Regions from separate parts of the Vibrio sp. QJM3NY_35 genome, predicted to be linked through region 2. Evidence: predicted binding sites of a transcription regulator. Region 2 holds the regulator's gene; each other region holds the start of a gene.
The links. Region 2 encodes CRP, which controls carbon source genes, mostly activating them, when cyclic AMP is high. Its sites were predicted from a motif close to TGTGANNNNNNTCACA; they were not measured.
Positions count from the first base shown of each region.

Region 1 (7,456 bases), 190 kb from region 2:
CGGTAGATGCACGCTCAACCACTGCTCTGTCACAGCGTGACGGTCTTTCAAACCCGCCCAGCTCACGTCTTTCGACTTAACACCGCAAGCTTTAGCCAGCTCGTTTGCTACGAAACTCGTGTTTTCACCAGTTTTACGAATACGAACCATTAGGTGCTCGCCTTCACCAGTAAACTCAAAACCCAAGTCTTCATTAACGACAAAGTGTTCGGCTTTTGCTTTTAGTTTTGCTTTCGCAGTTGGTTTACCGTTTAGATAAGCCAATGAAGATAAAATATCTGACATGCTGTTCTTTTCGTGTTGGTGCTTACGCACTTTTAGTAATTAGGACCACCGCTTCACATGCGATGCCCTCTTTGCGACCAGTAAAACCTAAACGCTCAGTAGTCGTCGCTTTTACATTCACATTGCTAATGCTGGTTTCTAGGTCTTGAGCAATAGCTTGGCACATAGAGTCTATATGAGGGGCCATCTTTGGAGCTTGCGCCATGATAGTAATATCGGCATTACCAATCACGTAACCTTGTTCTTTTACTCGACGGTAAACATCTTTCAGTAGTTCACGACTATCCGCGCCTTTCCATTCATCGTCAGTGTCTGGGAAATGACGACCAATATCGCCCGCTGCGATCGCACCTAACAGAGCGTCACACAAAGCATGAAGGGCAACGTCACCATCTGAATGTGCGATAAGACCTTGTTCGTAAGGGATGCTCACACCACCAATAATTACCGGACCTTCACCACCAAACTTATGTACATCAAAGCCATGGCCAATACGAATCATCATTATTCATTATTCCTTATTCCTTATTCTGACTTAAATAGAACTCAGCAAGCGCTAAATCTTCAGGCTGAGTAATCTTAAAATTATCTGAGCGCCCTGCCACTAAAGCGGGCGATAAACCTTTCCATTCAAAGGCTGAGGCTTCATCAGTAATTGAAGCGCCTTGTTGCAACGCCTCACTTAATACCTTCCACAGAGGCTTTGCTCTGAACATTTGTGGCGTAAGTGCATGCCATAAATCGGCACGCTCAACGGTATGCTCAATCTGCCCTTGGGCACCGCGCTTCATCGTGTCACGCACTGGAGCCGCTAAAATAGCGCCCACATCATGGCTCATTGCACCGGAAATTAGCTTGTCGATATCACTTAGCTGAACACACGGCCTTGCCGCATCGTGAACCATTACCCAATCACTAAGCTGCTGCTCAGCGATATAGTTTAGCGCAGAGAGTACAGAGTCTGCTCGCTCGCTTCCGCCTGACACTCTGATCACTTGCGGGTTCAGGTTGAGTGCTAGATCAGGGTAGTATGGGTCATCATCGCTGATCGCAACGACAATTTGAGCGACTTGTGGGTGAGACAGTAATTTCTCAATGGTGTGCTCTAAAATTGTTTTGCCGTGAATCTTGAGATATTGCTTAGGGCGGTCTGCCTTCATTCGGCTACCGACGCCCGCCGCAGGTACAACGGCAATCACGCTTTGAAGTTGAGTCGACATTAATGGGATTCCTCACCAATGATACGATAAAACGTTTCACCTTCTTTGACCATTCCAAGTTCATGACGTGCGCGTTCTTCTATCGCGTCTAAGCCTTGGCGTAGATCGTCAATTTCAGCAAACATTTCTGCATTTCGAATATGCAGCTTTTCATTTACTTGCTGTTGAACTTGGATTTCGTTGTTCACACCGTAGTAATCAGAGATACCATTTTTACCGAGCCACAGTGTGTGTTGTAGCCAGCCAAACACTATGAGCAGTACTAAAGCAAAAATTCGCATAACACCTTTCGCCGGTTGAAAAAGAAGGAACTAGAATAAGGCACATATATACCATAATGAGCTTATTGGTGCGAGATATGTGGTGTCAGGGAATCAATAAGTCGGGGAATTATTGTTATTCGAAATCCACAATGAGATTCCCGACTCCCTCCTCCGTCGGTCTCGAGAATGACGGGTAATACAAATCACTGCAGACAAAAAACTCAAAGAGATAGCACCTTCCCTAAGCCACATACTCTCGTCATTCCCAAGAAGAAGGAACGACTGAGTTGGGAATCTATGGAGTCAAAGGTAAATAAGAGATTCCCTATTCCTTCCTTCGTCAGTCTAGGGAATGACGAATTTTAGGCAAAAAAATGCCCCGCATAAGCGAGGCATTTAAAAAGCTTAGATTAACAATTCGCTAGGAATTATTGACCTTTAACTTCTTTAAGACCGTTGTAAGGAGCTTTAGAACCTAGAGCTTCTTCGATACGGATAAGTTGGTTGTACTTAGCAACACGGTCAGAACGGCTCATAGAACCAGTTTTGATTTGACCTGCAGCTGTACCTACCGCTAGATCAGCGATAGTTGCATCTTCAGTTTCGCCAGAACGGTGAGAGATTACTGCAGTGTAGCCAGCGTCTTTAGCCATCTTGATAGCAGCTAGAGTCTCTGTTAGAGAACCGATTTGGTTGAACTTGATAAGGATAGAGTTAGCTACGCCTTTCTCGATACCTTCAGCAAGAATCTTAGTGTTTGTAACGAACAGATCGTCACCAACGATTTGAAGCTTGTCGCCTAGAAGTTCAGTTTGGTGCTTGAAGCCATCCCAATCTGACTCGTCAAGACCGTCTTCGATAGAAACGATTGGGAAGTTGTTCGCTAGCTCAGCTAGGTAGTGGTTGAACTCTTCAGAAGTGAAAGTTTTACCTTCGCCCTTCATGTTGTAGATGCCAGCTTCTTTGTCGAAGAACTCAGATGCTGCACAGTCCATAGCAAGAGTAACGTCTTTACCTAGTTCGTAACCAGCAGCTGCAACAGCTTCTGCGATAACTTCTAGAGCTTCAGCGTTAGATTTAAGGTTAGGAGCGAAACCACCTTCATCACCAACTGCAGTGCTGTAGCCTTTAGACTTAAGAACTTTAGCTAGGTTGTGGAATACTTCAGCGCCGATACGTAGACCTTCTTTAAGAGTTTTAGCGCCAACTGGTTGGATCATGAACTCTTGGATGTCAACGTTGTTATCTGCGTGCTCACCACCGTTGATGATGTTCATCATTGGTAGAGGCATAGAGAACTGACCAGCAGTACCGTTTAGCTCAGCGATGTGCTCGTATAGAGGCATGCCTTTCGCAGCAGCAGCAGCTTTTGCGTTAGCTAGAGATACAGCTAGGATAGCGTTCGCGCCGAACTTAGACTTGTTATCAGTACCGTCTAGGTCAAGCATGATTTGGTCAACGTCAGCTTGTGCTTTAGCGTCAGAACCAACTAGAGCTTCAGCGATTGGGCCGTTTACAGCTTCAATAGCTTTAAGAACACCTTTACCTAGGAAACGTGATTTGTCGCCGTCACGTAGCTCAAGAGCTTCGCGAGAACCAGTAGATGCGCCAGATGGAGCAGCAGCCATACCTACGAAACCGCCTTCTAGGTGTACTTCAGCTTCTACAGTTGGGTTACCACGTGAATCGATGATTTCACGACCTAGAACTTTAACGATCTTAGACATTGAATGTTTCCTTCTCGTTGAATATATAAATGTCAAATTTAAAGGTAGCAGCACAACTTACGCAGCTACCTGTATTCCTTTTTACTTCTCTAACTCGCCGCGCTGGAACTCGCCAGCCGCTTTAACGAAACCTGCAAACAATGGATGACCATCGCGAGGTGTTGAAGTGAACTCTGGGTGGAATTGAGCAGCAACAAACCATGGGTGGTTCGGGTTCTCAATAACTTCAACCAGTTTCTTGTCCGCAGATAGACCCGATACTTTTAGGCCCGCTTTTTCGATTTGTGGACGAAGATTGTTGTTCACTTCGTAACGGTGACGGTGACGTTCATGGATCGTCGCGCTACCGTATAATTCGTATGCTTTAGTCCCTTTAGCAAGGTGACAAAGCTGTGAACCAAGACGCATCGTGCCGCCTAGGTCAGATGATTCTGTACGCTCTTCAACTTTACCTTCGCCATCAGTCCATTCAGTGATAAGGCCAACAACTGGGTACTTAGTTTCAGTACAGAATTCAGAAGAGTGTGCCCCTTCCATTTTCGCAACGTTACGAGCGTACTCGATAAGCGCTACTTGCATACCTAGACAGATACCTAAGTACGGTACTTTGTTTTCACGAGCGTATTGAGCAGCAAGAATCTTACCTTCAACACCACGGTCACCAAAGCCACCAGGAACTAGGATTGCATCTAGGCCTTCTAAAACTTCTACGCCACGAGACTCAACGTCTTGTGAATCTACGTATTTAATATTAACGCTTAGGCGGTTTTTCAAGCCTGCGTGTTTTAGCGCTTCATTTACTGATTTGTATGCATCTGGTAGTTCAATGTACTTACCAACCATACCAATCGTCACTTCACCCGTTGGGTTAGCTTCTTCGTAAATTACTTGTTCCCATTCAGACAGATCTGCTTCTGGAGCTGTGATGCCAAAACGCTTACATACAAGTTCATCAGTGCCTTGAGCTTTAATAAGCTGAGGGATCTTGTAGATAGAGTCAACATCGCGCATAGAAATAACTGCATTTTCTTGCACATTACAGAACAGAGCAATTTTCTTACGCTCGTTCGAAGGAATGTTGCGGTCTGAACGACAAACTAGGATGTCTGGCTGAATACCAATAGACAGCAACTCTTTTACAGAGTGTTGCGTCGGCTTAGTTTTCACTTCGCCCGCAGCTGCTAGGTATGGCACTAGAGTAAGGTGCATGAACATTGCGCGTTCACGGCCTAGTTCTACTGCTAGCTGACGAATCGCTTCCATGAATGGTAGAGATTCGATATCACCAACCGTACCACCAACTTCAACGATCGCGATATCGTGGCCAGCTGCGCCAGAAATAACACGCTCTTTAATAGAGTTAGTGATGTGTGGGATAACCTGAATTGTTGCACCTAGGTAATCACCGCGACGCTCTTTAGCGAGTACGTCTGAGTAAACACGACCTGCAGTGAAGTTGTTACGCTTAGTCATCTTGGTGCGAATGAATCGCTCATAGTGACCAAGGTCAAGGTCTGTTTCAGCGCCATCTTCCGTAACGAACACTTCACCGTGCTGAGTCGGGCTCATAGTGCCTGGATCAACGTTGATGTAAGGGTCAAGCTTCATCATAGTCACTTTAAGACCACGAGCTTCTAAAATAGCCGCAAGAGATGCTGCAGCAATACCTTTACCTAGAGAGGATACAACCCCGCCAGTAACAAAAATGTAATTTGTCGTCATGTTTAACCTGAAATTGGTTGAATGAGGGAAATGGACTACTTCTGGACGGGATGAAAATATACCAGAAGCCCCTTATCGCCACAACGTGAAATCTATCACACTGCTATTTTTTATTTTTTGCTTCAAATCAATTCATGATAAAAGCTTTGGTTATCTTTTCTCCGCCACTTTGACTTCATCCCACATGGAATCAAGCTGTTGTAGTGAAAAATCGGTCAAATTTTTATCTTGCTGACGAACTTTTTGTTCCACCCCTTTAAAGCGACGTGAAAACTTCAGATTGGCTTTGTTCAGCGCCGTTTCTGGATTTTTACCTAAATGTCGCACCAAATTGACCGTCGCAAACAGCAAATCACCCAACTCTTCTTCAACCAAATCTTCGTTAGGTGTGACTTGAAGCGCCTCTTCCAACACCTCGTCAACTTCCTCTAAAACCTTATCAGCGACTGGGCCAATCGAGTCCCAGTCAAAGCCATATTTCGCGACCTGCTTTTGAATCTTTGTAGCACGCGAAAGTGCAGGTAGAGAGTTTGGTATTGAGTCTAGAATACTTTCTTGAGTTTTGCCTGCTTGTGCTTTTTCTTTGGCTTTTTCCGCTTCCCAGTTGGCATTGATTTCTTCATCACTGGCAAACTCGGTATCAGAGAACACGTGCGGGTGACGTCGTGTTAGCTTCTCATTGATACCATCAACCACATCAGAGAACTCAAACAGCCCCTGCTCTTTCGCTAGCTGACTATAGAAAATCACCTGAAACAACAAGTCTCCTAACTCTTCTTGTAGATTCGGCCAATCTTTGTTGTGAATCGCATCCACCACTTCGTAGGTCTCTTCGATAGTATGCGGCACAATTGTTTCAAAATTTTGTTTTAAATCCCAAGGACAGCCACCTTCTGGATCGCGCAGCTTAGTCATGATCTGTTCAAGTTGTTCAATCGGGTGATTCATCGTTTTCTTCCTATTACTGTCTTTGATTTTTAAATTTATAACGTCTGCTAAAACTAAAAAAGGTGAGCAGCCAAAACCACTCACCTTTGTTGATACTGTCTAATTCTCTAAATTCCGCATCTTTCACTAAGCAGTTGTTACTTTAACAAGGCAACAAGCTTTCGCGATTCCTGAGCATAGCTCGCCTATGTGATGGTACAAGAAAGCGCAGTTAACGCAGTAAACGCAGTAAAAGTGACTAATGCAACGTGAAAGTTAGCCTAGGCGTTTAACCGACATGACATCTTTAATTTGCTCTACTCGACTGGTCACTCGACTCAGAATCTCAATATTGGTCACTTCCAAATCGAAATCCATTACCGATAGCTGACGTTTATAGTCGATGCGGCTCTTCATTGTCGTCACGCTGATCTTCTCGTTCGAGAACAGTGAGGTGATGTCTTTCAGCAAGCCATTACGCTCCAGTGCTTCAACACGCAGCGTTAGGATGTAAGAACCGACGAAGCCATTGCCCCAGACTGTATCAATAATACGTTCTGGTGCGTGCAGGCTTAGCTCACTCAACTGTTCACAGTCAGCACGGTGAACTGAGATACCACGACCTTGAGTGATGTAACCTTTAATCACATCACCAGGGATTGGCTGACAGCAACGAGCTAGGTGTGTCATTAAGTTATCAACGCCCTCAACCACTACCGCGTCTTTCTTTGGACGACTCTGTTGTGCTGGTTTGTTTTCCGACTCAAGCAGTTTCTCTAGCGCTTTCTTGTCTTCTTCTTCCGCCGTAGGCTTATTCACCAACGCATTGATGTGATTAACCACTTGGTTAATGCGCAAGTCGCCACTGCCGATACCAGCATAAAGCTCATCTGGCGTGTTGACGTTAAAGCGCCTCAGTGCGTATTGGTCGGCATCTTTTAAGGTTGCACCCACTTTCGCAAGTTCCGCCTCAAGGATGTCTCGACCCGCTTCGAGGTTCTTCTCACGACTTTGCGCGCGGAACCATGCGTTAATCTTCGCGCGAGCACGACCTGAATGAACAAAACCTGTGGTTGGGTTTAACCAATCACGTGATGGGTTCGGTTCTTTCTGAGTAATGATTTCAACCTGATCACCCATCGATAATTTATGAGTGAACGGTACGATACGGCCTGCTACTTTGGCACCGATACAGCGGTGTCCAACCATCGAGTGGATGTGGTAAGCGAAGTCCAGTGGGGTTGCACCCATAGGTAGATCGACCACGTCACCGCGCGGTGTAAAGGCATATACGCGATCATCAAATACTTGG
Region 1 covers NZ_CM173507.1:2,889,982-2,897,437, forward strand. Annotated here, with positions in the region: gene truD (tRNA pseudouridine(13) synthase TruD) at 1-285, opposite strand, end outside; gene ispF (2-C-methyl-D-erythritol 2,4-cyclodiphosphate synthase) at 308-787, opposite strand; gene ispD (2-C-methyl-D-erythritol 4-phosphate cytidylyltransferase) at 804-1,505, opposite strand; gene ftsB (cell division protein FtsB) at 1,505-1,786, opposite strand; gene eno (phosphopyruvate hydratase) at 2,197-3,495, opposite strand; gene pyrG (CTP synthase) at 3,577-5,217, opposite strand; gene mazG (nucleoside triphosphate pyrophosphohydrolase) at 5,368-6,165, opposite strand; gene relA (GTP diphosphokinase) at 6,421-7,456, opposite strand, start outside.
Region 1: the regulator CRP is predicted to act here: its motif matches at 5,302-5,317, upstream of pyrG (CTP synthase).

Region 2 (7,456 bases):
CACGTTATTCTTGCGCCCTGACTTCCGTGGTGGTTTGAACGGTCGTTTGATGTCGAAATGCCGATTCCTACTGATGGCTGAACACCCAGAGCGTTTCTCGAAAACGATTTTTGCTGAGATGCGTGGTGTATCGGATGCAGAAGGTAATTCTCCTTTCTGGCAATGGCTGCAAGAGCACTTCTTCTCGATTGATTTCACGCTTGCTGATTACCTAACCGGTATTGGTAAGAAAGGCTTCATTGCTGATCTTATGCCGAAGCTGCCTATCTATGTGAACCTACTGAGCAAAGAAGCTCAGGCGGTGATCGGAGAGGTTCATGACAATACGCGCCCTGCACTTAAGTTGTTGGAACGTGAAGGTTTCACTAACCGTGGCTATGTCGACATTTTTGATGCAGGCCCAACGGTTGAGTGTGATTTAAGAAACATTGAATCAGTGCGTCATGCGATTCGAGCACAGGTTCAAATTGCAGAGCATTCTAGCTCTAAAGATTTCCTAATTGGTAATACCTCGTTTGAGAACTTCCGCGCAGTAGCCGCGAAAGGCGCGTATGACCAAGCAAGCGACACAGTGATTTTATCATCTGAAGTAGCAAGCGCTCTTGAAGTAAAAGAAGGCGAATTCGTTCGCATGTTGGCTCAGTAAGAGCGGCGATTATCTGTCGAAGATTTTAAGGATAGAAGTATGACTCAGTGGATAGCAGGACAGTGGGTGGCAGGTCAAGGTGACGCCATGACATCAGTAAGCCCATACAATAATGAAGTAGTGTGGCAAGGTGATAGCGCAACACCAGCACAGGTTGAATCTGCAGTAGCAGCAGCTCGTGAAGCCTTCTTGGTTTGGAAAAAATTGAGCTTTGCAGAGCGTGAAGCGATCGTGTTGAACTTTGCTGAGAAGGTAAAAGAGAACAGCGAAGAGATTGCACAGATCATCGCAAAAGAGACGGGCAAACCGATTTGGGAAACTCGCACTGAAGCGGGTGCAATGGCGGGTAAAATCGCTATCTCTATTCGTGCTTACCACGAACGTACCGGTGAAGCTTCACGTGAAGCGGCGGGCAACCAAATTGTACTTCGTCACCGTCCATTGGGCGTAATGGCGGTATTTGGTCCTTACAACTTCCCAGGTCACCTACCTAACGGTCATATTGTTCCAGCTCTGCTATCAGGGAACACCGTAGTATTCAAACCTTCAGAGCAGACACCTTGGACGGGTGAGTTTGCAATGAAGCTATGGCAAGAAGCGGGTCTTCCTGCTGGCGTAATCAACCTAGTACAGGGTGCTAAAGAGACAGGTATCGCACTAGCCGATGCTAAAGGTCTTGATGGCGTACTATTCACAGGTAGTGCCAATACCGGTCATATCCTACACCGTCAATTCGCGGGCCAACCGGGCAAGATGCTGGCACTAGAGATGGGCGGCAACAACCCTATGGTGATCAGCGACCAATACGGTGATGCAGACGCAACGGTATACACTATCATCCAATCGGCTTTCATCAGTGCGGGTCAACGTTGTACATGTGCACGTCGCTTATATGTTCCTGTTGGAGAGAAGGGCGATCAACTACTGGATAAGCTCGTTGCTGCGACCTTGAAGATTCGTGTCGATCAGCCATTCGCTGAGCCAGCACCCTTCATGGGGCCACAGATCTCTGAAGCTGCGGCTAAGTTCATTCTGGACGCGCAAGCGAATCTGCAATCGTTAGGCGGTGTAAGTCTAGTCGAAGCAAAAGCGGGTGAAGCGGCGTTTGTTTCTCCGGGCATTATCGATGCAACCAATATTGCAGAACTGCCAGATGAAGAGTACTTCGGTCCATTACTGCAAGTGGTTCGTTACCAATCGCTAGAGCAAGCGGTCGAGTTAGCTAACGACACTCGTTTTGGTTTATCTGCTGGCTTAGTATCAACAGATGATTCTGAATGGGAATACTTCGTGGACCATATCCGTGCGGGTATTGTTAACCGTAACCGTCAGCTAACAGGCGCAAGTGGTGATGCACCGTTTGGTGGCCCGGGTGCTTCGGGCAACCTACGCCCAAGTGCTTACTACGCAGCGGACTACTGTGCTTATCCTATGGCTTCAATGGAAGGTGGCGAAACTCAACTTCCGGCAACGTTTAGCCCGGGTATTGAGCTTTAATTTAGGCTAATGAGTCCTAGGCTCATGCGTTAAGTTTGAAATAGGGAAGTGGTGTTATCGCTTCCCTTTTCCATCACGTCCGACATCTAGATTGGGCGGTAGATAATAATAGAAAAAGTATGTCACAGGCTGATGGCTGCTGACTCTGTGTCTCAGCCTCTCCCTCTCTAATCCAAATTACTAGCTTGCTAGAACCTCTGACAAGGAGTCACCATGACGCCCGATCTACTCTTTAAATCACTTTGGGACGATTACATTCACAGGCTTTGTCCATCGGCTGAGAAAGTGCATCACTTGCTGAAAGAAGACGAAGCGCTGATTAATGATCACATTGCACTGCGTACTTTCAATGTTGCTCCTTTGGGTATTGAAACATTAGCGAAGCCTTTCCTTGAATTAGGCTATCAGGCGTGTGGCGACTACTTGTTTGAGAGTAAGAAGTTAGTGGCTAAACATTACGAGCACCCAGATCCAAAACAACCAAAAGTGTTCATTAGTGAGTTGAAGGTAGAAGAGTGTTCAAGTGACTTGCAACAGATCGTTGCTAAGTTGGTTGAGCAAGTGGACGCAAGTAAGCTTCAAGGCCATGAGTTCTTGTTTGGCGGTCGTCTTTGGGATTTGAGCTTCGCTGACTTCCAAGTGCTCGCAAAAGAGAGCGAATACGCGTCTTGGCTCGCGGCTCATGGATATGGTGCAAACCACTTTACGGTGAGTGTGAACCAGCTAAATGAATTTGATGAAGTGCAGGCGGTGAATGACTACCTGAGCGAGTCAGGCTTCACGATCAATGCATCTGGCGGTCAGGTTAAAGGCTCTCCAGAGGTCTTATTAGAGCAATCATCAACAATGGCAGACAAAGTCCCAGTTTCATTTGTTGAAGGCAATGAGATGATTCCTGGGGGCTTCTATGAGTTCGCTAAGCGTTATGCGATGGTCAACGGTGAGCTTTACACAGGTTTTGTTGCAGCATCAGCTGACAAAATCTTTGAGAGCACCAACGGTTAAAGAAAGATACGAGCACGGATTTTGTCCTATAGATGCGAGTACGCTTCGCTTCGAGACAGTTTGTGCTTGGAAGCTGTAGGTGTTCTATTCGCATCTCGTATCTGCTCTATAGATCTTAAGAAAACAAAAAAGCCACCAAACTCGCATTTGGTGGCTTTCAAATTTTTGGCTCAGTTAATCGAGATTAACGAGTGCCGTATACCACGATAGTTTTACCGTGTGCAGAAATTAGGTTCTGCTCTTCTAGCATCTTCAAGATACGACCAACTGTCTCACGAGAACAACCAACGATCTGGCCAATCTCTTGACGAGTGATCTTGATTTGCATGCCGTCAGGGTGAGTCATTGCATCTGGCTGTTTCGCTAGGTTTAGTAGCGTTTGAGCGATACGACCTGTTACGTCAAGGAACGCTAAGTCACCAACCTTTTGGCTAGTTACTTGTAGACGGTTTGCCATTTGCGCTGAAAGACGCATTAGGATATCTGGGTTCACTTGGATAAGTTGACGGAATTTCTTGAAAGAAATTTCAGCTACTTCACAAGGAGATTTAGCACGAACCCAAGCAGTACGCTCTTGGTCTTCTTCGAACAAGCCAAGCTCACCGATGAAGTCGCCTTGGTTTAGGTAAGAAAGAATCATTTCCTTACCTTCTTCGTCTTTGATAAGAACTGCCACAGAACCTTTAACGATGTAGTACAAGGTTTCTGCCTTTTCACCAGCATGAATCAAAGTACTTTTTGAAGGGTACTTATGAATATGACAGTGTGAAAGGAACCACTCTAATGTTGGATCGGTTTGAGGTTTACCTAGAACCATAATATCTCACTTCCTCTGCAGGGTATGCTTGCCGCTTTCCGTATTTTAGCTAAGCCTGGATTGACTTGTAGGATAAGAGCACTCGTTGAGCGCTGCAAGCTATCTTGTGTTTCGTTTAAGAATAGTATCCTTTTTCAGGTACTATTTCTTGATTTTAATCGTGACCAAGCTACGATTTTTTACGCAAAATTGTGCACATGATCACGGTATGAAAAGTAATCAACCAGAATGTCGTTTTGTTAACCTATTTTTCCGGTTTCGATAAGTTGTTGCAGGATTGGCCTCACAATGAGCTCCATAGCAAAACTCATCTTGCCGCCTGGCACCACTAGCGTGTTATGGCGAGACATAAAAGAGCCATCAATCATAGCCAGAAGGTAGGGGAAATCGACGTTTTTGATGCCACGCAAACGTATAACTACGAAGCTTTCGTCTAAACTTGGAATTCCTTTGGCGTTAAGTGGGTTCGATGTATCTACGGTTGGAACACGCTGAAAGTTTATGTGAGTGCGCGAAAATTGCGGGGTAATGTAGTTGAGGTAATCATCCATTGAACGAACAATGGAGTCCATTACCGCTTCGCGTGAGTGACCACGATCGCGAGTGTCACGAACGAATTTTTGAATCCACTCTAAGTTGACGATGGGCACCATGCCGATCAGCAAATCGACGTGTTGAGAAACGTTAATGTCGCCATCAACCACACCGCCGTGCAAGCCTTCGTAAAACATCACATCGGAATTTTCCGGGATCTCTTGCCATGGCGTGAAGGTGCCCGGCATTTGATTGTAAGGCACGGCTTCATCAAAGGTGTGCAGGTAGCTTCTTACTTTACCTGTACCTTCGTTACCGTATTTACGGAAGAACTCTTCTAGCGCACCAAAGTCGTTGGCTTGAGGACCAAAGTAGCTGATGTGCTTACCTTGCTCGCGCGCTTTACGGATCTCGACATCCATCTCTGGACGTGTGAAGCGATGGAAACTATCCCCTTCAACCCAAGCTGCCTTCACGTCCATCATATTGAACATTTTACGGAAGGCTTCTGAGGTAGTGGTGGTGCCGGCTCCAGATGAACCCGTCACCGCAATAATTGGATGTTTAGCGGACATGACAACCCTTGTCTTTTGAGTAACTTACTTGTTAGCAATCGTTTACCACTATAACACGGCTCCTTTATGAGCGCAGCTTAGAAGCGTTTTGTGACTTGAATATCAACGGTTTCATGGAGTTCAGAAAACACGATGCTGACTTCTCCTGAAGCTAATTGATGTTTCACTTGGTCAATCTTGTTTTGCAGTGAAACCTCTACGTCGCCGTAGTCTGTGCCTTCACGCAGCACGAATTCTTTGATGAGGTTTTCCAGTGTCTCTGGTGCAATGTCTTGCCATGGGATGATCATAAATACTTCTCTCTTTTATGTTCATAAATAGGTTTATTGATGTAGAAATGCGTGTGCTTAGTAATGTTTTGCTTCTATTTACTAAGGCTCGGTCATTATGCCGAATCTTGGATACTTTCATAGTAGGCAGGCAAGGCTTCTTCTAACCAAAATCTTGGCTTGAGTGTGCTGCCAGTAATAAACCCAACATGGCCGCCTTTTTGAAACAGTCGATAATCGATGTTATCGGGCAGAACGAATTTTGGGATCACATCATCGGTCATGAAAGGGTCGTCTTTGGCATGAATGATCTGCGTCGGCAGTTTAATCTTATTGAGCTTAGGCAGCGCAGAACATTGCGCATAATAGTCTTGGGCATTTTTGAAGCCGTGCAGAGGCGCAGTGATTCGTTCATCAAACTCATACAGTTTGGTTATGTTCTTGATGGCTTCAGCTGTGATGCCAAGTTTTTCCTGTAGCAAGTTAACTTTTTTTAGCGCATTCGATTTTAGAGAGTTGAGCAGGTACTTCTTATAAAGCTTGGAGAAACCGCGCTCAATGCGACTAGAGCAACACGCTAAGTCAAATGGAGCAGATACGATTGTCGCCGCCGACAGCAATGGGTCGTCTGCGTACTCAGCTAAATAGTTCGCCAGCATGTTTCCACCTAAAGATATGCCAACCGCAACCTTAGGGTTATTCGGAAACTGCGCGTGTAGGTGTCTTAGGAAAAAGCGCGCATCTTCGACCTCACCTGAATGGTAAGCGCGAGCCAGGCGATTGGGTTTTCCGCTGCAGCCTCTGAAGTGCATCATTACCGATAACCAACCATCTTTAGCAAATGCATTCATCAGTCCGTTGGCGTAAGGGCTCTCAAAGCTACCTTCTAAACCATGGAATAGAACGAATATCGGCTTGTTACTTCGATCATCATTGCTTGGGTTGTCACCGTCGGGTGATTCGCTCCAAGCAAGATCAAGAAAGTCACCATCGGGAGTTTCTAAGGTTTGCCAGTGAGGATGAAACAGCGCCTGTTTTCTAATAAACCGTGGCACTAAGGTTTGTAAGTGCGGATTAGAGAGACCAGCGGCTGCGGTAAATATTGTCATAAAAACGATCCATGCTTCTTTGATGGGCTTTGATAACGTGTTGAGCTTGCAGTGAAACGCCCACGTTTTTATTTGAGCTTGGTTGATTCTCGGCATAAGCGCAAGGCTTTCACTTGTACGAGATACAAAAACAGGCTATGGGTAACCAGTTGAATAATATCAATGTTAGGTGCCTTAAAAACTTCATTGTGCATATTAGTCAGTGCATGCACATGAAGAGAGACAGGGCGCAGTTAAGCTTGGATCTTGATTGAGTAAAAAGGAAAGAGAATGAGCTAGGGCTGAGGTGCTGGTTCAGAAAAAGCGTCGTAGAGGTTTTCTGCTCCTAATAAACGACAGTACTGAAACGCGAGCGGTGATTGCTGGTTAGCGTAAAGTTGTAGGGAGTTTATACAGTCGACGAGATCGGACTGTTGTTGCTTTTCAAGCTGTAACTCAAACTGTAAGGCTTCACGGTATAGTGAGTCGACAACGTGTGCTTTGAGATGTTTACGTAGCTCTCGATAACTATGAAGCAGGGTTTCAGAGCGGCTTAAGCACTGGTGTACTTTGTGCCACTCCTCTTCAGCAAAAGACAATTGCTGCTCATCAAGCCATTTGAGAAGCAGCAGTAGATTGACGTTGCCGTGGAATTGGTTTTGCAAAGCTAGGCACGCATCCTTTACACCGCGCACACTGTAATATTGAAGGCTAAATTGCCATAGTCGTTCCAGTGTTAGTGATATTGGGGCGTGCTCTGGGCTCATAAGCTATCCATATCCTGTTCCATCTGCTCAAGCTCTTCTTGAGTGGACATCCAATCCATTTCAACTTCTTCTAGCTGTGACTTACTGCTCGCTTGGAGAGCGAGTACTTTATTCAGTTTAGCCTTATTTTCAGCTTCATACAGTGAAGTGTCGGATAATTCTTGCTCGGCTTCTTCAAGAGCCTGCGTTAATTTATCCATCTGCTTTTCAAATTGAGTCAGCTTTTTACGCAGTGGTGCCGTCAGTTTACGGAACTCG
Region 2 covers NZ_CM173507.1:3,076,589-3,084,044, reverse strand. Annotated here, with positions in the region: gene astA (arginine N-succinyltransferase) at 1-646, shown strand, start outside; gene astD (succinylglutamate-semialdehyde dehydrogenase) at 686-2,143, shown strand; gene AC3CH3_RS14025 (2-oxoadipate dioxygenase/decarboxylase family protein) at 2,357-3,148, shown strand; gene crp (cAMP-activated global transcriptional regulator CRP) at 3,333-3,965, opposite strand; gene AC3CH3_RS14015 (phosphoribulokinase) at 4,205-5,074, opposite strand; gene AC3CH3_RS14010 (YheU family protein) at 5,152-5,364, opposite strand; gene AC3CH3_RS14005 (hydrolase) at 5,460-6,452, opposite strand; gene AC3CH3_RS14000 (TIGR02444 family protein) at 6,728-7,198, opposite strand; gene AC3CH3_RS13995 (ABC transporter ATP-binding protein) at 7,195-7,456, opposite strand, start outside.

Region 3 (7,456 bases), 930 kb from region 2:
AAGCGCCATCTCGTAAAGTTGAGATGGGTGACGAGGAAGTGGACCACCGTTAGGGAACACAATCGCCCATGGCACATCAGTCACACGGCCCCAAAGCTCGCTGTTCATGAAGTTACCTAAGCGTCCCATGCCTAAACCAAATGGCACCAATGGTGCAATCATGTCTGCCACACCAAAGAAGGTTCGACCGTTCTTTTTGGCATACCAAAACATGGCAGTAATAACACCAAGCAAGCCACCGTGGAAAGACATACCGCCAGTCCATACCTTAAATAGGTACAGTGGGTCTGCTAGGAAAAGGTCAAAGTTGTAGAAAAGTACGTAGCCAATACGACCACCCAGCACCACACCTAAAAAGCCAGCAAACAGTAAGTCTGATACTTGCTCTCGAGTCCAACCGCTACCCGGTTGATCAGCTCGGCGATTTGCTAACCAAAGAGCAAACATAAAGCCGACAAGGTACATTAGGCCGTACCAACGAACTGAGATTGGTCCTAGTTCAATAAGAACAGGATCGATATTTGGGAATTCGATAAAACCCTGAGACATACTTGGCTCTCTATCTAAATTGATTAACGGTTAGTTCAATGACTAACAGAAAAGACACTACAGCAGCATTGTGGCTGCTATAAACATTAAAAACACCGCAAAGAATTTCTTCAGCACTGGGGTTGGCAATTGAGTGGCCAGTTTCGCACCCACTCGAGTGGTCAAAACTGAGGTACAAGATATCGCGATCAAAGCCGGCAGATAAACATAACCCAAGCTATACGCAGGAAGATCATCGACAGAAGATCCATGCCAAATGAAACCTAGCATTCCCGAAATCGCGATAACACAACCGCATACCGAAGATGAGCCGACGGCTTTACGCATTTCCACACCGTGATGATTAAGGAAAGGTACCGATAAAGACCCACCGCCAATGCCCGCTAAACTTGATACTAAACCAATACCGCCACCGCACAACACGGTTTTAGCTGAACCTGGCATCGACTTTTGGCTCTTAGAGCGAATCGACAGCAGCATTTGCAACGCCAATACCAAAACAATCACACCAAAGACTTTTGGTAAGTATTGAGCTGGGATTACATCGGCCACGAAAGAACCGAGGAAGCCACCTATCACGACACCTGGCATCAACCATTTAACGACAAATATCTCTACGTTACCCAACTTTAGATGGTTAATCGCAGATGATCCTGACGTAACTATGATGGTTGATAACGAGGTAGCCAATGCCATTTGCATCGCAAACTCTTGAGGGATACCCGCTTTAGGAAGCAAAAACAGTAAGGCAGGAACCACCAGCAAACCACCACCAATGCCTAGCAAGCCAGCTAAAACACCAACAATAGCACCAAGGCCTGCTAACAAGCCTATCAGTTCATATGACACGTTCAATCCTATTTTTTACCTGCTCGAATGAAGCCTGTAAATTCACGCTCTTCGAAATAGTTCAGCATCATACTATAGATGTCACTACCATACGGTTTTGAAAGTGCCTTATTTGCCAAATCCTGTAATTCAGCCAAGTTCGATTGACGAATCAAATATTTGGTTCTTGCGACATTCGAGGTATTCATACTTAACGTCTCATACCCCAATCCAATCAATAGCAGCGCGCCCATCGGGTCACCGGCTAACTCGCCACAAATACACACAGGTAATTGATATTGCTTACAAGTATCATGAATTTGTTTTAATGCCATGATCACTGCAGGGTGCATGGATTCATAGACATCGGATACTCGTGAATTGTTCCGATCAACCGCTAATAAATATTGGGTTAAATCGTTGGTACCCACTGAAACGAAGTCGACCTTATCCGCAATCAGCGGCAGTATGTACAGCATGGATGGCACTTCAATCATGATACCAACGCGAGGCATACGCACTCGGTTATCAAGCTCATGCACTTCGTCATACGCTTGTTCAATCAGCTGTAGCGCGTCATCCAATTCCTGAGCACCAGAGATCATCGGCAGCAAAATACTCAAGTTATGGCTTTCACAACTCGCACGTAGCATGGCACGTAACTGAATAATAAAGATGTCTGGATGATCGAGCGTAAAACGAATACCACGCCAACCAAGGAATGGATTGTCCTCTTCGATAGGAAAATAAGGTAAGGCCTTATCACCACCGATATCGAGTGTACGCATCACCACTTGTTTCTCTGGATAGCTTGCCAGCACAGAACGATACTGCTTGAATTGTTCGTCCTCTGACGGGAATCTTTGCTGCAACAAGAAAGAAATTTCAGTTCGATACAGCCCTACGCCATCAACGCCTTGGTTGATAGCGATGTTAGTGTCTGCACTCAAGCCCGCATTAAGCAGGATCTCGACTTGCTTGTCGTCTTGGGTTTTTGCCGGAAGGTACAGCTCGCGATTGACCATAGATGAGAGCTCACTCTCTTCTAGAATCAGCCCTCGATACTCTTTGAGTAGGCTTTTAGTCGGCTCAATAAAGATCTCACCGCTATACCCATCAACAATCGCTCGCTTACCATTAGCTTGAGCTAAGTTAAGATTTACCCCCATGACTGAAGGTATGCCAAGCGCTCGAGATAAAATCGCTGCGTGCGAGTTCGCTGCCCCTTCCAAAGAAATAACCGCCAAGAGCTTTTCTTTGGGAATAGACGCTAATACCGAAGCGGTTAACTCACGAACCACTAGAATAATCGGCTTATCTAACGTGCGAAGTTCATGTTCAGAGTTGTGGAGGAAATAGAGCAGCCTTTGTCCGAGCTCTCGGATGTCTTGTGCTCTCTCACGAAGATACACGTCCGACATACGAGCAAAGCGGTTCGAATAGCTCTCAACAACCTGTCTTAATGCCCAATCGGCTTTATCGCCTTTCTGGATTTGGCTTTTTAGATCCTTACGCAACATTGGATCGTTGAGTAAGTGAGTAAACAGGTCAAAGATCGCCAACGCGTCTTTATTGATTTCGCTATCTAAGCGCTTTCGCATACGCTTAAAGTCATTGAGGGCGTTTTCAACCGCTACCGCCAACAACTCATGCTCTCTCTCTACATTGAGCGTCGAAGCAGGATAAACATCGGTGAGTTCAGGCTGAGTGTTGTCCCACCATAAATCACCAATCGCCACGCCCGACGAAGCTGCAATACCTTTAGTCGCAGGTAGCTTCTGTTGCTCTAACAGCCAATGGCCTTGAGTTTGGGCGTGCGCCACAATAACGGCAAGTTGTGCAGAGAGCGTGACAAGGAAGGATTCTTCCATCTCACTGAATAAACGCGGGGTCTTCTGTTGAATGACCAATACACCGAGCACTTGCTTGCGGTGGATAATCGGAGTACCGAGAAAAGAGTGATAGACGTTTTCTCCAAGCTCTGGAAAAAACTTATAAGCAGGGTGAGCAGACGCTTGTGCAAGGTTGATAGGTTCAGCATTTCTTTTAACAAGGCCAACCAGACCTTCGTCAAAACCAATGTGAATGCTATTGCCTTTGAAAATCAGGCCTTGAGTTGCCATCAACTCAAGGCGCTGCATATCATTATTTGCCAAATACACGGTGCAACATTCCGTCTGCATCGCACTGCATGTCTCTTTAACCAAAATATCAAGAGCCGTCGACACATCTTCAACTCTTGATACGTGTTCAACTATTTCCCTTAGTTGACTGAGCATGCTTAACCTCTACGCAATTTGCGCTTTCCTTTTATTTTTCGCTCTTTAAACGGCATTGCTAAAGATGCGAACTCTTTCATCGCTCGACGGTAAACATCTCGCTTGAAAGAAACAACTTGTCGAACTGGGTACCAGTAACTCACCCAACGCCAACCATCAAACTCAGGTGTACTTCCACGCTGCATATTGATATGCGATTCATCGCAATCTAAGCGCAAAAGGAACCACTTCTGTTTTTGTCCAATACAGACAGGTTTAGAATCCCACCGAACCAGTCGTTTGGGTAGCTTGTAGCGTAACCAATGACGACTTGTCGCGACGATCTTTACATCCTTTTTAGTAAGGCCAACCTCTTCATACAACTCGCGGTACATTGCCTGTTCCGGAGTCTCACCTTCATCTATTCCCCCTTGAGGGAATTGCCATGAATGTTGCCCGTATCGTTTAGCCCAGAAGACCTGACCATGGTTGTTACAGATTACAATACCAACATTTAATCGGTAACCATCGCCATCTATCACTGGCCAACCTCTATCTAAATTTTTAATTACTCTGATTTTTCCACATATCCCCAATCGGAGCAAACTTAGTGACGTGATAAGCGCTATATTTATGAATAATAACTAGGAATATGGATAAGTTTTGCTCAAATTCTAGTTACCCACACAATAGTGAGACATAGACCACATTTATTCACCTTTTCTGTGAATAACTATGTGAAGAATTACCCGCAATCGTTTTTTTTAATCCATAGATTCATCAACACCAAAAACAACAAATCAATAAAACCTAATTTATTTCCATACAAATCAAACGATTAAAATAATATTTTGGTTTTAAAAAACATTGGAAATGTAAAAGATCTTTCAGAAACCTGACGTGGTTAAAGATCAACCACTCCGATGTTTATCCACACTACCAAGTGAAAGATTCATTTTGAACCCCATTTGGCAAGCATTTTATCCACCATAAACCCCTGTTTATTTATCCACTAAATTAATATTTCAATTAATTACCTTTATGTCCTGTGGATAACCCTGATTTTGATCCCTTTCATCGCAAGGAGATCATTTCTTAACCAGTCGTCATTTGGTGATAATTTCTGATAAAATCGTTTTTTTGATCATGCCTTTTATTATGAAACCAGAACCACAAACACAACAAGAGCTGTTGGAGCGCGCGTATGCCATCGCCGGAATGACCTTTAAAGAGCTCGCCGACGAAGCCGAGATGGTGATGCCAAACGACCTTAAGCGTGATAAAGGCTGGGTTGGGCAGCTATTGGAATGGCACTTGGGTGCACCTGCAGGCAGTAAACCAGAGCAAGATTTTGCCAAGCTCGGGATCGAGCTAAAAAGCATTCCGATTGGCTACTCTGGCAAGCCACTCGAAACCACCTTTGTGTGTGTTGCGCCTTTGATGGGTGTGCAAGGCATAACTTGGGAAACCAGTCACGTTCGAAACAAGCTGTCCAAGGTACTGTGGATCCCTGTCGAGGGAGAAAGAGAGATCCCGCTAGCGGAGAGGCATGTAGGATCCCCATTATTATGGACACCTAGCCAAGCGGAAGATGAACTCTTGAAACGAGATTGGGAAGAACTGATGGAGTTGATCGTTTTAGGCAATGTTGAACAGATAACAGCAAGACACGGTGAAGCACTGCATTTACGTCCGAAGGCTGCTAACAGTCGTGTGTTAACGGAAGCTTACGGTGCAAGTGGAAAACCTATCAAAACCAAACCACGCGGTTTCTATCTACGAACTCAATTCACCCACAAATTGCTGACAACACATTACGCATAGATCGTTTAATCTAGCCTCGATAGCCAAAACTATCAGTGCGTTACAAAACAGTCTGTAATTAGAATCAATCTCGCGCTACAAACGACTCTTAATGAGGTTTAAGCGCCAGTTCAATATCGCAGTAGCTTTGGCTTGGCTCATTACCAAACTCATCATAGGCGTTGTGTAAGCGAAGATACGCCTTTTCAAAGCCGAGCCGGAGTAACTCCTCTTTCACTTGATCCAAGGATCCAAAATGAAGCGGCTCGCCGTCTTGCTTTACCGGTTCTAGCTTGTGTTTGTACTCCACCGCCAATAGATATTCTGAAATATCAGAACAGCCAATAACGTACACTTTCGGTGTTTGATAAGAGTCTTTGTGCTCTCCATGTAACCACATGTCTAATTGATGCTTTTGCATAGCCGGCCTCCCTTGCTCTATAAAGCTTAGTAGAACTCTTTTCCTTTACTAGATAACGACTTAAAAAAGCACAAATCTCGGCTTAAAAAAGCAAAAAAGAGAAGCAAGCGCTTCTCTTTTTTGGCCAGTTCTAGTTCAAAAGTTTGCACTTTCGACGCCATAACTATCACTGTTAATTATCTTAGGGGTCGAAAGGTGCTATCAACCCCGCAGATTACGTCGGTATTCGCGCACTTAAGACACGACGAAGGTGACGTACTCGACGTTCAATCGTGACGACTTCTGGTTCAGAAAAACCAATCGGTCGACCGTCAGCTTCAAGACCAATATCTCTTAATAAGTGAGTATTGTTCCATGGCAGCTCATATGAACTACGACGAACTTTTCGTTGCCATTCACGCTCTTCACGACGAAGATCGGCACGGATAAGGACTGTTGCTAATTTTAAATATACTGAGTGACGCATAATAACTCTCCAGTTGTTGAATCAACTGAGGAAAAATAGCGTGTTAGATAGTATGAAGGCTTCTCACTTAGCTGCTATTTTTCCGCAGCCAAATAAGGGTACGGATCTATTAGTTAGGTTTATCTTGGGTGTTTCGATCGGCCATGGCTGATGTGAGTGACATATCAGTCACCATGTCAGTACACGGATCAAACGACGCGCAAATATGCTGTATAAAATCGAAATGTTTCATTTGCGCCTCCAAACTAACTAAAAAATCCAAAAAAAATGGGGAAGTAAAAGCAGACAAGTCTTTGTTAAATCGTTGCTTTCACGGTTAAAGTCTAACCAAGTGAGTATATTATTCAACCGCTAATTGGTTAACATTTTTAAAACAATGCATTCGCCTGAAATATCAGTTGCATATTCATTTGTATATAACATATTCACTATGATTATATAAAATCACAGCATATCTCTCTTAGGGTCGAACCAGAAAACAACGGACTATCCTTCAGAAACAAAAAAGCCACATAGATACGTGGCCTTTAATTTACGGTGACTGAATAAAGTCATGTAGAAAAGAGTCTAAACAACCCCTTCAGAGATTAGGCTGTGTTTATTGAGCAAGCGGTACATCGTCGCTCGTGATACACCGAGCTCCTTAGCTGCCAACGAAACCTGACCACCGTAAGATTCCAAAACAATTAACAATGCATCGCGCTCTGAGCGTTCTCGAATACTCTTCAAGCTTCGGCGTTCATCATTCTGTTTCGGTAAATCCAGTTGGTGCTCCTCAATGATCACAGCATCAGACATCAACACAACACGCTTAATCTGATTCATCAGCTCACGCACATTTCCAGGCCAATGGTAGCGATTCATCGAACGGATAGCATCGTCTGAGAAGCTCTTCGCTTGAGCATTAAACTCTTTCGAGTACTCACGCAGAAAATGATTCGCCAGTACTGAAATATCGCTCACACGTTCTTTTAAGCTTGGAACATGAATACGCAGAACATTGATGTAGTGATAGAGCTCTTCATTAAAATCGCCCTCGATCAACGCCTTCTCGATATCAGAGGAGTTCGCGGCCAGAATACGCACATCAACGGATTTAGGTCCATTAGCGGTTTCAATCTTACCCTCTTG
Region 3 covers NZ_CM173507.1:605,510-612,965, reverse strand. Annotated here, with positions in the region: gene lgt (prolipoprotein diacylglyceryl transferase) at 1-549, opposite strand, end outside; gene AC3CH3_RS02750 (sulfite exporter TauE/SafE family protein) at 607-1,398, opposite strand; gene ptsP (phosphoenolpyruvate--protein phosphotransferase) at 1,407-3,656, opposite strand; gene rppH (RNA pyrophosphohydrolase) at 3,659-4,177, opposite strand; gene mutH (DNA mismatch repair endonuclease MutH) at 4,794-5,459, shown strand; gene AC3CH3_RS02730 (DUF6482 family protein) at 5,548-5,859, opposite strand; gene AC3CH3_RS02725 (hypothetical protein) at 6,074-6,325, opposite strand; gene vpsR (cyclic-di-GMP-binding transcriptional regulator VpsR) at 6,893-7,456, opposite strand, start outside.
Region 3: the regulator CRP is predicted to act here: its motif matches at 4,329-4,344, upstream of rppH (RNA pyrophosphohydrolase).

Region 4 (7,456 bases), 1.1 Mb from region 2:
CGACCTTCACTACCGGTTCGAACCAAAACAGCAATATCACCCGCATTCACGGCATGTTGTTTTTTGCCGTTATCAAAATAGGCTTGCTGGTTTTGAGAAGCGGTCAGAATGGTTTGAATTTGACTCGCCGTCGCCTCAGCCATCGCCTTGTGATATTCGCCTTTTGGTAGTGGCTTGTCTTCAGCCTCTTGCAGCCAAAAGGTGAGTGCGTGCTGAATTTCTCCGTTCATCACCCATTGGCGTTTGTCGGCTGATGGACTGGCGGCAACGGGTAAGAATGGGATGTCTTGGTCATAGATAAACGGACTGTCTGAATTCATAAACACTTGGTTTACTGCGCTGACCATATCCGCACTTGAGCGCCAGTTAGTGCCTAAGGTGTAGTGAGCACTAACTTGGTTTCTCGCCTTGATATAGGTAAAGATATCTGCGCCACGAAAGCCATAAATCGCCTGCTTCGGGTCACCGATCATAAACAAGCCGCACTGCGGATTATCGAGATAGATTCGGCTAAAAATACTGTATTGCAGCGGATCGGTATCTTGGAATTCATCGATCATCGCAACCGGGTATAAGGTGCGGATTCTCTCCACCAGCAGTGATTGCTCATCCACATCAATCGATGCAGATAACTGAGTAAGCAAATCATCAAACGATAACCACTGTTTCTGCTGTTTAGCCTTAGCTAACATGGTTCGACAATGAGTAATCGCATGTGCCAACAATGGAGCTTTTAGATCTGCTGGAGAATTTAAGAAGTCCTCAATCGCCTCAAACACCGCGTGTTGAGGGGCTGTACCTTTTGGTGTTTTTTCAATTAACGTTGCTTGTGAGAACTTCTCTAACTTGTCTGGAAACTGGTAATCATGAGTGTCGATCTGTGCCCATGCTGTGACGGCTTCTAACCAAGTAGGCAAAGACTTCTTGGTGTAGCTGCGCTTGTTCACATCTGAACCTGAGATCAAAGCCAAAAAGTCCGCTTCGGATTCGCACCACAACGCCTTAAGTTGCTTAACTTTATCTAGGTTTTGGTCGTGTAGAGTTTGCAAGTCACTCGACATTGCTTCGACGGTTAGCTTTAGTGGAGAGCCCGTCAGGTAGCGATTTACGTCAGCTAATAGCGAAGCGGGAGAACCCCAGATATTACGAACCTCACCAGCCAATTGAATCGGCAACGGGTAAAACTGCTTACGCCAATAGTCGGCTACTACTTGCGCTTTAAGATGGCTTTCATCTGTCACAAACTCATTATCAAATCGGCTGCCAGACTCGAAGGCATTTTGAGTCAACATTCGCTGACAAAAGCCGTGAATGGTGTAGACAGCCGCTTCATCCATTTGCCTTTCCGCATTAAGCAGTGTTTTCGCAGCGCCAGCGTGGTCTTCGATCTCTTGCAACAAAGGAGCAATCACTGGGTCATCACTTTGCCCGCGAGCAAACGCTATGCGTGCATCATGGATTCGGGCACGAATACGATCCCGCAGCTCTGCGGTTGCCGCTTCGGTAAAGGTCACTACCAGGATTTGATCTACGGTCAGTGGCTCATGGTGTCGGGTAGCTTCTGTAAGCTCACCTTGTGGTGCTGCCGTGCCGTGCCCGAGCAGTAGGCGTAAGTACAGGCCGGCGATGGTAAATGTTTTACCCGTACCCGCCGATGCTTCAATTAAACGCGCGCCATGAAGTGGAAACGTCATGGTATTGAGTGTCTGTGGAGCAATTACCTGAACACTGCTTGTGGTCGTCATGCCTTACTGCCTTCTGATAAATATGTTGTTACAAATGTGACCTAGCGTGGAAAACGTCATTCAATTTACGTCCTACGCTGATTTGTTAATAGTTAGTGCGATCTCTCTCACGGATCAATTCAGATCGCCTCGCTACTATGCGCCCACGAGTTCAGGAGCGCGTACGAGTTTTGTACTTTACGGCGTTACTTTGAACCACAGAATAATGGTCCCTCTGACCTGTGGCCGTACAGCGAACGCCCTACACTAATAATGATTTACTGGCGGCCACTTTATTTCCTGTACCTTGCTTCCCTTCACCTGGAAAGTAAGCACCCCAAATGCTTACCAGCGACTCTCTTTCGTTTTTCATTAATTCAGCGCACACGCTACTGAGCTTGTCGATCACAGCCACTTACTCCTGATCTTCCAGATCGGCAGCAGCCAACCTTGCCGCCTGTAACACAAGCGTTGAATACATACGCGACTCAGCCGCCAGCTCCTCGTCCCACTTAGGCCAAATACGCGAGATGTAGGTATCTCGACCCTCGCCCGTGAAAGCGAAGCTATCATTAAAAGTATCGGCCATTTTCTTGAGCGACTTCTCTTCATCATCGACCCATTTACCACGGCTAAAGCCCGCTTCAACGCCGGCCAAGGCGGTTTTCGGGAAATACGGCAGTGGTGCAGTCATACCTTGATAGAACAGTCGCACTAACTCAGCTAATAAACTCTTCGCCTGCTGCGCATCGCCGATAGGTTGTAGCGTTTGGTGAACCACGCCTTCTTTTCTGTCATAGCCAATAATATGAGTCGTTTTGCCGTGCCCCATCACCGCACAACACAAGTGATCGACCCACGCAGCCAAGTAATCTTGCGAGCGAATTTTGCCACTACGGAAACGCACTAAACCCGATTGATAGTTTTGAGTCAGCCAACCCATCAAACGAACCGGTTTGCCCTCATCTAGTACGTCAAATTCAATATTTACCTCCAGATCTTGTTGTGGCTGCCCACTTACAAATCTAATCTCTTTGGCTAAGTCTTCCGCTTGAACACGGTTGGTTTCAAATTCGATATCACCAAAGGCGCCAACCGGTAATCTGCCCTGTGCTTTTTGCTCAGAGACAAACAATCGAACGGCTTCGTCTGCGCCTTCAGGGTGGTCCAGTAACACTTGCAGCAAAGCATCCTTAAGTTGGAAACTCTCTAAACCATTAAGTACAAATGGCTCATCGTCTTCCATCACAGGAAGTGGCGGCTCAAACACCACTTTTAGACGGCGATTAAAGAAGTACTGCACTGGCAAACGCCAGAAACGCTGTAACTCAACCAAATCGAGTTCTAACGGGTACGTCGCACCCAACAAATAGTCATCCAATGCGCGATTAAATTCACCACTGCGTTCACCGGAACGGTTAGCAGCTGGAAGCCACTCTTTGGCGTAACTCAGCACATGGCTTACATCACCTTGAGTAAACGCAGCGGGGCTGAACGGTGTCATAGTGTGTTCAAAGCTGATCGCTTGAGTCAGGTTGATGCCTGAATCATCACTTGGTAACGCTTGGTCTTCACTTAGGCAGTAATTCTGTTGGCAGTACTCTATCAACTCAGAAACCAATACCGACGGCACTCGCTCAGTATTATCTTGAATCGAGCGGCCGACATAACTGATGTATAAACACTCTTGCGCCGACAACATTGCTTCTAAGAATAGGTAGCGGTCATCATCACGACGAGAACGATCACCCGGTCGTGTGCGCCCGTTCATTAGGTCAAAACCTTCTGGCGGCATTGATCGAGGGTAAACACCATCATTCATGCCTAATAGACAAACGGTTTTGAACGGGATGGAACGCATCGGCATCAGGGTACAGAAGTTAACTTGCCCCGCTAAGAAACGCTGGCTTATACGCGCGCCCGACAGTTTATTATTCAAATATTGGTAGATGATGCTTGGCGATAACTCTTGTTCGTACAGGGCATCATCAAGCTGTTCATTCAGTTGAGAAAGTGCATCGCGAATCGACTTAAGCACCACCTCGCCCTCTAGCTCAACGGCGAAGAAATCATCAATCATTTGCAGCAAGGTTTCACGCCACATGTCGATAGATTGGGTTTCAGTTAAGCGTTGACGGTAATGAGCAATACGGTCAATAAAGTGCGCTAATTTACCCGCTAGTTCGGCGTTAATACCTTGAACTTCGTTATAAGCAGCAATTGGAGAGTGTTCAGTTTCAAACAAACCTGCGGAATCCGACATCGCATAACCCAGTAACATACGCTGGATACCAAATAGCCAAGTATTTTGCTCGGTGGCAGGCAAATCAAACTCTGTTGCCGTAGAAGAATCGACGCCCCAGCGGATACCCGCTTCTTCAACCCACTGCTTAGCTTGCTCAAATTGAAATTCATCAATACCAAAGCGTGCCATCATCGCAGGAATTTCTAATAGCTCTAACAACTCAGAAGCTAAACAACGCGTATTCGGCAACGCGACCAGCTGCATGAACGCGGTCAAAATTGGGCTCTCTTGGTCTGCCGTTCTATCAGAGATCGAGTAAGGGATATAACGCTCACCCGGAGCATTACCAAATACCGCCTGAATCGCTGGGCTATAGGCATTGATGTCAGACACCATCACGATGATATCGCGTGGCTTTAATGTTGGGTCAGCGTCAAACATTGCTAACAACTGATCATGAAAAACTTCAACCTCGCGCATTGGACTGTGACAAGCGTGTACCGTCAACGAACGATCGCCCAGCTCAACCACTTGTTTATGGTTGCTGGAGTCTAAGATGTGATCGTCTTGGTGCTCTTCTAACTCAAGAATATCGGCTTGCAGTTGATGCAGCAGACTGTCTCTCTCGACATCAATAAAGAACTCATGCTCTTCGCAGTCTGATTGAGATAGCAAGAACAGGTTATCTCTGCCCAGTTTACCCATAGACGCAAGTAAGCTATTACCGATCGCTTGGCTGGTATGCAGTTCATCTTCAATATTGGCTTCAATGCCATCTTTTAATGGTGAGACTTCGCCTTCTAGCTGAGGTAAACCATCAACCAGAGCAAACTGCTTACGACGCTGCGCTTCCACTCTCGCCAAGTATTTACGGTCACGAATATCGCCCCAGTAATGTTGGCAAGGATTGGTAAACATCAGGTGGACATCAATCTGCTCGCCAAGCGCTTTCAAGGCATCCATGTAGCGAGGAGGCAGTGACGAAATACCAAACACAAACAGACGTTTCGGCAGGTGTTGTAATTGGCCTTGTTGATTAGCTAACGCTTCAATGAAATCGTGATACAAGTTACCACGGTGATATTTCGATTGGCCTTGAGAGAGCGTTTGCTCGTAGAGTGCCTTCCACAAAATCGGCTGCCAAGGGTGCTCTTGTTGCCCTTCACTATCAATCAATTCTGCAACGGGTTCTCCCGCTTCCCACATCGCCATCCACTCAGGGCGATATACCAAGTAACCATCGAAGATATCGGCAATTTTCTCGGCTAATTGATACAACTTAGAGCCGTCTTCGTCGTTTTCAAGATAGCGCTGTAGGGGTAAGAAATCAGGGTGGTCAAGTTTCGCGGGTAGCAAACTCATCAGCTTCCACGTCATCGCTTCTTTGTTAAAAGCACTGCGTTTCGGTACGTCAGGAAGCACTTGGGTAAACATATCCCAAATGAAGGTTGCTGGAAGAGGAAAATCGATATTTGCTGCTACACCAAACTCTTTGGCGAGTTCTATCTTAAGCCATTGAGACATACCCGGGCTCTGAACCAAGATCTGCTCTTTTTCGAAAGGATTGGCTAAAGGGTCACTTTTGATTAAGTGAACGAGAAGAATTTTTAAAGTATCAACTTTATTGGAATGATAAACAGTAAACAAAGTGCACTCACGCTAATCTTGCAACAATATACTGCCAGATTAGCATAAGTGCTGAGTTTGGATGAGGAATATAAGCTTATGAAATACCGAAAGCTTAAGGTCCGTTTATCTTTTGAACTATTGCCCTTTACAATCTGCCCGCTACCGCACTTAAAACACGGTGAGGTTTGTAGTTCATGTAGTAACGAACAGCGACATAACCTACCACCAACGTCGCAACAATCAGCTCTAAATAAGCTAGGCCAAACACTTGGTTGATATAATGTGCTTCAATACCTTGTGCTTGCATCCACGCAGCCAATTTAAACAAGGCTGTTGCACCAATCACAATTGGGAAGGTAAACGCTGCATAGCCAGGGCTGAATGGCAGACGAAGTAGTTTGAAAAACGCCATGTAGATAATGAACGTCATCAACACTGCAATACCAAATAACAAACCAATGATCACTGGTGAAGGGCTTGCTGTCACTGTTAGGTATCCCGCCAAAGATAGGCTTGCTGGTGCAGCCATAATCGCAATGGTTGGTTTTGCAGCATCTGGCACTTCGTGAGAGAAGATCAAACGGTAAACCATCAGTGGTAGCATCACAGCGTAAACCAATAAGCCGAATACCAAAGTCGCGTTCGCTACAGGCTCTAAAACTGGATTACCCGAGAAAGATACATCTGCCACAATGATACCGATTGGCGGTACGAACCAGCTTGGCACCATATGGTGAATCTCAAAGTTTTTAGCTCTGTGGTACAAAAAGCTCACTAAGAACACAACGTGTAGAGCAACCGCTGCAAGCCACATCGCTTCTTGTAAAAATTGAGAAATCGGCGCTAAAGATGCTGACACCACCATGCTGCCCATCGCAAATGTTGGTACTACACTGCCGACAACAGGGTGAGCAAGATCTTCACGCAATAAATGGCCATGAATCAAAAATTTCACAGCTAAAACAAGAAGTAATACCGCCGCGATACCCGCACTGGTCCACTGCACTAAACCAGGAGTGTGTAAAATACCTTGTGCGACTAAAACGCCATCCCAGCACCAGCCTAAACTTGCGATTGCTAGTGCTAACCCTGCCATGGGTGTTGGAGCTCCTGTTAATCTATATTTAATACGTTGAATCATGTGAGCCTCTCTTGAACTTAATTCACAAAACTTGTGAACTCATCAGCTTGTTGAAGCCATAATACGCTTGCACTTCGTTAAGTTATATCCAATTATATATAACAAGCGTTCACCAATACTGAACAACCAATTCCACCAGCAGCGTAAAAGTAGGAACCTGATGGCTAATATCTCAATCAAACAGCTCAAAGTGTTTGTCACCATTACCCAGCATTCGACACTTACCGCCGCATCGGAAGCTCTGTTTCTCTCTAAAGCCGCGGTTAGCATGGCACTCGGTGAAATGGAAAAACAGCTAGGGCACTCTCTATTTGACCGGGTCAACAACCGATTAATTCTCAATCAAGAAGGACATAAACTGCTTCCTTTAGCTGATGAGATTCTTCACCGGGCAGCAGGCATCGATGTTCTGTTCCGTGACGACCAGCCCTTAAGTGGCAATCTCAAGGTTGGCGCGAGTGACACGATCGGTAATCAGGTTGCACCTTTTATTTTGTCTGGCTTTCGAGCAAAAACTCAGCACCAAGACCAAAGCTTGTTCATCTCAAACAGTGCCCTGATCTGTCAAAAGTTGGTGGATTATGAACTGGATATCGCGTTAATTGAAGGAAAAACACTCCATCCGGAGTTGATCTCTAGCCAGTTTAGTAGCGATGAAATGTGTATTATCGTTAGTAATCAACATCCTTTAGTGGCAAAAGACAAAATCGCGTTGCG
Region 4 covers NZ_CM173507.1:790,034-797,489, reverse strand. Annotated here, with positions in the region: gene recB (exodeoxyribonuclease V subunit beta) at 1-1,745, opposite strand, end outside; gene recC (exodeoxyribonuclease V subunit gamma) at 2,140-5,616, opposite strand; gene AC3CH3_RS03535 (TDT family transporter) at 5,744-6,739, opposite strand; gene AC3CH3_RS03530 (LysR family transcriptional regulator) at 6,900-7,456, shown strand, end outside.
Region 4: the regulator CRP is predicted to act here: its motif matches at 1,842-1,857, upstream of recB (exodeoxyribonuclease V subunit beta).